Linked DNA regions of Peribacillus sp. FSL E2-0218. The protein of the gene in region 1 binds, or shares a complex with, the protein of each later gene. Links are inferred from orthologs where the notes say so. Each region holds a gene or a part of one and is shown on either strand. Other genes may lie near its edges.

What was found.
Region 2: the proteins of MHI53_RS06115 (region 1) and gcvH are in contact, whole or in part, in a crystal structure (PDB 3A7A), measured with the Escherichia coli proteins. The link is inferred for Peribacillus sp. FSL E2-0218 from one-to-one orthologs.

What each region holds. Positions count from the first base shown.
Region 1 is NZ_CP150304.1:1,276,805-1,280,672, reverse strand. The notes cover bases 535-3,448. They hold MHI53_RS06115 (lipoate--protein ligase), read right to left. Parts: upstream 2,530-3,448; coding sequence 1,540-2,529; downstream 535-1,539. Other genes in these bases: MHI53_RS06110 (MBL fold metallo-hydrolase), read right to left, coding at 2,577-3,311; MHI53_RS06120 (fatty acid--CoA ligase family protein), read right to left, coding at 535-1,360. In the rest of the region: more of MHI53_RS06120, read right to left, coding at 1-534; protein YhfH, read left to right, coding at 3,481-3,609; MHI53_RS06100 (TetR/AcrR family transcriptional regulator), read right to left, coding at 3,752-3,868. UniProt on the Escherichia coli protein: Catalyzes both the ATP-dependent activation of exogenously supplied lipoate to lipoyl-AMP and the transfer of the activated lipoyl onto the lipoyl domains of lipoate-dependent enzymes.
Region 2 is NZ_CP150304.1:4,752,840-4,755,966, reverse strand. The notes cover bases 1-2,827. They hold gcvH (glycine cleavage system protein GcvH), read left to right. Parts: upstream 1-1,135; coding sequence 1,136-1,519; downstream 1,520-2,827. Other genes in these bases: MHI53_RS23045 (O-acetylhomoserine aminocarboxypropyltransferase/cysteine synthase family protein), read left to right, coding at 2,669-2,827; MHI53_RS23050 (thioredoxin family protein), read left to right, coding at 1,981-2,289; MHI53_RS23055 (toprim domain-containing protein), read left to right, coding at 1,612-1,962; MHI53_RS23065 (arsenate reductase family protein), read left to right, coding at 684-1,040; MHI53_RS23070 (acyl-CoA dehydrogenase family protein), read left to right, coding at 1-556. Outside these bases: more of MHI53_RS23045, read left to right, coding at 2,828-3,127. UniProt on the Escherichia coli protein: The glycine cleavage system catalyzes the degradation of glycine. The H protein shuttles the methylamine group of glycine from the P protein to the T protein.

The DNA.
Region 1 (3,868 bases):
CCTCTCCCTGATTTGGATCGGGAACGCCAATCGCTGCTGCCTCAACTACTTCAGGGTGGGCATACAGAACTTCTTCGACTTCCCGTGGATATACGTTATATCCACCGACAATGATCAGTTCTTTTTTGCGATCTACGATGAAAAAGTACCCTTCATCATCCATCCGGGCTAAATCACCTGTATATAACCAGCCATCTTTCAACACAGCTGCCGACTCTTCAGGCATCTTATAATACCCCTTCATGACATTAGGACCCCTGACAATCAATTCTCCGACCCCATTTGGCGGCACCTCTTCACCCAGCTCCGTGACGACCTTGTTTTCCACTCTGAGGATGGATGTTCCTATCGATCCCGCTTTCCTAGGGCGATCAAGAGGATTGAAGCATGTAACAGGAGAAGCTTCGGAGAGGCCATAGCCCTCTGAAACCCTAACATTGAATTTTTGCTCGAATGATTCAAGCAGAGATATCGGCATGGCTGATCCGCCTGAAATACAGATACGCAATGACCTTAAATCGTCTTTGTGCCCCTCCGGATATTGGAACAGGAAATTATACATGGTAGGCACGCCAGCAAAAACGGTTGCATCATATTTTTTGACTTGCCTGAATATTTCCTTCGGACTGAATTGCGGCACAATTAAAAGCGTACCTCCTTGCAGCAATGGTGCATTCACGACGACCGTCAAACTGAAAACATGGAACATGGGCAAGGTGGTAATGACACGGTCATTTTCGGAAATCTTCAAGTATTCGCCTACATCATTTGCATTGGAGTAGATATTGGTGTGTGAGAGCATCGCCCCTTTAGGTTTTCCTGTTGTACCGGAAGTATAGAGGATGATGGCCGTATCGTCGGAATCCAATTCCGGGCCTTGGAAGCTCGCATCCCCCGCTCCAACCATTTTTGTAAACGATTTCATTTTTTGATAAATGCTCAGTTCACCACGATCCCCTTTATCGGGCTCAGTCTCACATATAACATAGTAATCTACATTTGAAAGAATTGGGTCCATTTTCTCAAATAAGGGTATCAGTTTATCCAATGCCACGACAACCTTTACATCGCCGCTGTTCAGGATGTATCCAATTTCATCAGGTGTGTAAATTGGATTTACGGGTATTACGGTAGCTCCTGCTCGTATGGCTCCATACAATGAAATGATGAAATGTGGAGAATTCCCTAAAACCAGCGCAACATTATCACCTTTCGAAACACCAAGCTTATGTAGTTCATCGGCAAACTTTGTAACGGCGCTGTCCAATTCCCCATACGAGGTTGATTGGTCCATAAAATAATAAGCTGGCTTTTCAGCCTGCCTTAAAGCCGTTTGATGAAGCTTTTCGGATAAATTCATCGTTCTCCCTCCCCAGTTTACACCATGAATGAATAGTCATTCATTTTTATATTAAACTAAATACCTTTTTATTATATTAAAAGAAAATGATTACAGCAACAATTTTATCCATATTCAAGCAATTACTGTCATTATCAGACACAAAAGCCGTCCTATTAAGACAGGACGGCTTTTCAGGCTTAATAGATTAAAGCCAATATTTCCTCTTTCGTTACATTGCCAAAATAATGTTGAACATCTACCTCATCCAAAACCTCACTGATGGCGTCCCTTTCATAGCGTATCCCCGTAAGTTTTCGTTCTATATCCGCAACCTCTCCGACCCCAAAGAAATCACCGTAGATTTTACAATTTTCAATGATCCCCCTGTTCACTTCCAGACGGATATCAACTGACCCCACAGGAAATCTATGCGAATTCTGCAAGTTGAATTTCGGCGATTTTCCATAGTTCCATTCCCAGCTTTGATACCGTTCTTCCGAAATCTTATGGATTTGCTCCCAATCTTCCTCCGTTAGAACATACTCGGTGACCTCACCGCTATCCTTGAATATATTTTGCAGAAGGAATGAACGAAATTCCTCTATAGACATCGGTTCTTTGAGGAATTCAGCAATATTGGCGACTCGGCTTCTTATCGATTTAATACCTTTAGACTCGATTTTATCTTTTTTCACTTTTAAAGCGGATACAATATGGTCCATTTCCGATTGGAACAACAAGGTTCCATGACTGAACATTCTGCCCTTCGTCGAAAACATCGCGTTACCCGAAATTTTCTTCCCTTCAGCCAGGATATCATTACGGCCGCTTAGCTCAGCATGGATTCCCAGTTTCTCAAGGGTTTCCACGACAGGCTGGGTGAATTTCTTGAAATTGTGGAAGCTGTCACCATCATCCTTCGTGATGAAACTGAAATTGAGATTACCCAAATCATGATAAACCGCACCGCCTCCGGAAAGCCTTCGAACAACAGTAATGCCATTTCCATCTACATAATCGGCATTGATTTCTTCAATCGTATTTTGATTTCTCCCGATGATGATTGAAGGCCGATTAATGTAGAATAGAAGATAGGTTTCATCAATATTCAGATGTTTAAGCGCATATTCTTCAATGGCAAGATTAATTCTCGGATCCGTAATTCCCTTATTATCAATAAAAAGCACAGTTGTTCCTCCTTGTATGCTTCATTCGCACATCATTAATTTTCCCATCATAGCTGGAATTCGAGATTGGTTTTCGCCACAGCTATTTCCCGTTTGAATACCTCTGATGCTTCTTTCTTCAATTGATTGATATCTCCGTAATGGGGGAGATGAGTTAACAGCAAAAGCTGCACGTCTGCCCTATCTGCTAGCATGCCCGCTTCCCTAGCCGTCATATGCCCCGCCTTTGAACCATCCATATCACTGTAAAAATTGCTTTCACACAATAAAACATTTGCATCCTTTGCGAAGTCCGCCAGCTCATCCATATAAGAACTGTCACCTGTGTAAACGATCGAATGATTTTCAGCTTCTATCCTCATCGCAAAACAAGGGACTGGATGCTTCGTTTTCATGAATGTAAAGGTGCACGGTCCAATGGTCAAGGGTTCATTGGCAGAATAAGCAATTCCCTTTGTCACATCTTTATACGTTAACTTTCCAAATTCGGCTTCATCTAAATCATGGCCATAGATGGGAATGGCCCTTTTTTCGCTGCCCAAAATCTGCTGGATGAGTGCAGCGTGCTGCAGGACACCGACATCCGCTACATGATCCGGATGATAGTGGGATAAAACGACTGCACCGAGGTCTTCGGGCTTCATATGATTTTGGAGCTGTGATAGTACACCGCTGCCACAATCAAGCAAAATGCGAAAATCTTCATATTCAAGCAAATAGCCAGAGCTTGCCTCATTTTTAGCTGGATATCCGCCCCAGCAGCCAATTACGGTGATTTTCATGCATCGGCACTCCTTTTTATCTCTCAATGACTTCCCCATTAATATAAACTATTCCCGCCTTTATTTCACCTTTTTTACTTATGTTATAAAACATAATTGACAATTATAATCTGTTATAATACAATACAGATACAGAAAAAAACATAAAAAATTTCAGGAGATGATGTTCATGATTCAAAGTAGCGTCGAGTTCTTCAAAAACCTGCCTCCTAAACAATGTGTGGAATGCGGAAAAAAAATCGATGAACAGCACGAATGTTATGGAATGCACTGTGACCATTGCCTTTCTGGAGAGTAATCAGTAAGTGTTGCACCATCCGCTTCCCCAAGAGCAGGATGATCTCATAGTCGCACAGCTTGAAACACATCGCCATATAAAAAGAAGAGATGCCGTTGAACGAATGGCATCTCTTCTTTTTATATGATCTGGTTCACTGTAGTTAGAAAACGGATAAACCTTTGAATAAGTATATCTTGAATAGTTCAGCAATTTCTTCTTTCCCTAATGGATCATGATTCCTCTCCCAATCAAAGATAAGGGCGAGGTACATTTTCAG
Region 2 (3,127 bases), 3.5 Mb from region 1 along the record:
CAATCGCCTGCTTGTTCCGGGGACATTCCTGAAGAAGGCTCTTAAAGGGGAGTTGCCGCTTCTTCAAAAGGCTCAAGGATTGCAGGAAGAATTAATGATGATGATGCCGGAAGAGCCTGGCGACGAGCCTTTGGCACAAGAAAAAATGCTTGTTAGAAACGCCAAGAAAATCGGTATTTTGGCAGCTGGCCTCGCTGCGCAAAAGTTCGGCAAAAAACTTGATCAAGAGCAAGAAATCCTTTCCAACATTGCGGACATCGTATCGCTTGCGTATGCTGCGGAATCGGTCGTATTACGTACGGAAAAAGCGATTGCGGCTACTGGTTTGGAGAAGAACAAACAAAAGGTGCTTTACACTGAAATTTTCGTTCAAGAAGCATTCAATGAACTTGAACAGCATGCAAAGGAAACCTTGATTGCCGTAGAAACGGGTGATACTTTACGCATCATGCTTTCTTCGCTTCGCAAGTTGACAAGACATACCCCAATCAATGTCATTGCGAAAAAACGTGAAGCGTCCGTCAAGGTAATCGAAACGGAAAAATACGCGCTATAAGCAATGAAATGGTTCAATGAAGGGAATGTCCGCAATGGGCATTCCCTTTATTTCCTTTGTTCAAATCCGGTGCATTTCGTTGTATTGCTTGGTGAAAACGGGTATTCTATTGATAGGTGGTGAAACGATGGGCTTAATATTATACTGGTACCCAAAATGCGGCACATGCCGCAATGCGAAGAAGTGGCTGGATCATCATGAACTGCAATATGAAGCGATCCATATAGCGGAAAATCCGCCTTCCCGAACCGAAATCGAACAATTGTATAAAACGAGCGGGTTGGAGTTGAAGAAGTTTTTCAATACTAGCGGACAAAAATATCGCGAGCTGGGCTTGAAGGATAAGCTTAAGGAAGCTACCGAAGCCGAAATGCTTGATATATTGGCGACTGATGGGATGCTTCTGAAAAGGCCGATTGTTACGGATGGTACGAAAGTGACAGTAGGTTTCAAAGAAGAGCAATTCGAACAGGTATGGAACTAAAATTATACAAAAATTTGGTTAATTCCTTACTTAAATAATATTTCTACCTTATAATGTAATAGAAAAATAAGCTATACATATGGAGGGAATTAATAATGACAACAACACCAAAAGAACTTCGTTACACGAAAGAACATGAATGGGTCAAAACGGAAGATGGTACTGTGCGTATCGGGATAACGGCTTTTGCCCAATCAGAGCTAGGGGACATCGTTTTCGTCGAGCTTCCTGAAGTTGGAGACGAGCTTAAAGCCAACGAGCCATTCGGAAGCGTTGAATCGGTAAAGACCGTTTCTGAGCTGTATGCTCCGATCAGCGGCAAGGTTGTCGAAGTGAACGATGAGTTAAGTGACAACCCTGAATATGTGAATGAATCTCCTTTTGAAAAAGCATGGATGATCGTCGTTGAACCAACGAACAGCAGTGATGTTGAAGGACTTATGAGCGCGGAAGAATATGAAAGCTTGATCAACGGGTAAAACGAAGGAGAGGGGGCCCTTAAGAGGGTCTGCTCTCTTTTTCCTTTCGTGCTTGGCGGTTGTCCACATAATTCGTGAAATGGAGTGATGACATGGAATGCGGCGATTTCGATAAGGTGATCATTGTAGAGGGCAGTTCCGACAGAAAAAAGGTTGCCTCCGTTTTAAATGAAGATGTGGAAATAAGATGTACGAATGGAACCATTTCCATCACTAAACTGGATGAATTGGTGGAGGAATTGATGGACCGGGATGTGTATCTCCTTTTTGATGCAGATGAATCGGGAGAAAAACTGCGCAAGCAATTTCGAAGGGAAATGCCGGAGGCGAACCACCTGTACATTCATAAAATGTACAAAGAAGTGGAAAGCTCACCGGAACATCATATTGCAACTGTACTTCTGGCTGCCAACATGAATGTTAAAATGAAATTTTTAAGTTAAAGGGTGAACGACTTAGTGATGCAGGAATGGAATGAGGAAGAATGCCGGGTTGCTATTGAAAGCGGGGAAAACTTTTGCCTATATTTATACACGCCTTTATGTGGCACGTGTCAGGTGGCGTCGAAAATGCTGACGATATCTTTGCAATTATTCCCGGAAATGATGGCAGGCAAAATGAATATGAACTATGTCCAAGGGATGGCCGAAACATATGAAATCGAAAGTGTGCCCTGTTTATTGCTGTTCAAGGAAGGACAACTGTACAAAAAGATATATGCCTTTCAATCCGTTCCGTATCTGTATGGATTGCTTAAGGAAATCAGCTGAGAAACCCAAACGGAAACCGGATTGGGTTTTTGGCTTTATAGCAACTAGGTAGAGAGGCAGAATAAAAAAACAAAGAATATTCTAACAATTGATTGACTGGATAATGGTAAAATGCTATATTTTGAATGTGGAAAACTGTTGCATGTAAAGGTCAAAATTTAATAGTTCTTATCAAGAGTGGCGGAGGGACTGGCCCGACGAAGCCCGGCAACCGGTATACATATATACGGTGCTAATTCCAGCAGAGTGTTGACTCTGGAAGATGAGGTGTGTATGAAAGCCTCTTCTTGTGGAAGTGGTTTTTTTTGTTTAAGTGAAGAACCGTTCCCAAGGCCGCTTATATTTTCAATGAAATCCATATAGGAAGAGGAGAAGGCGTATGTCAGATAAAAAATTGCGTTTCGAAACATTGAGTGTTCATGGTGGCCTGCAAGCAGATGAGACTGGAGCACGTGCCGTTCCGATTTATCAAAGCAATGCATACTTGTTCAAAGATACCGATCATGCAGCCAATTTATTTGGTCTAAAGGAAACGGGATATATATATACACGTCTCCATAATCCAACTGTCAGCGTTTTTGAGGAGAGAATGGCATTATTGGAAGGCGGAATCGGCGGATTGGCCACTGCAAGCGGAATGGCTGCCATTTCACTGTCAATCCTCAATATTGCCGGTGCAGGGGATGAAATCGTTTCGGCCTCCACCTTGTATGGGGGAACATATAACCTTTTCGAAAACACCCTTCCTAAATACGGAATTAAGGTGAAATTCGTTTCTCCTGATGATCCTGAGAATTTTAAAAGGGCAATTACGCCAAGAACAAAGGCCATATTTGCA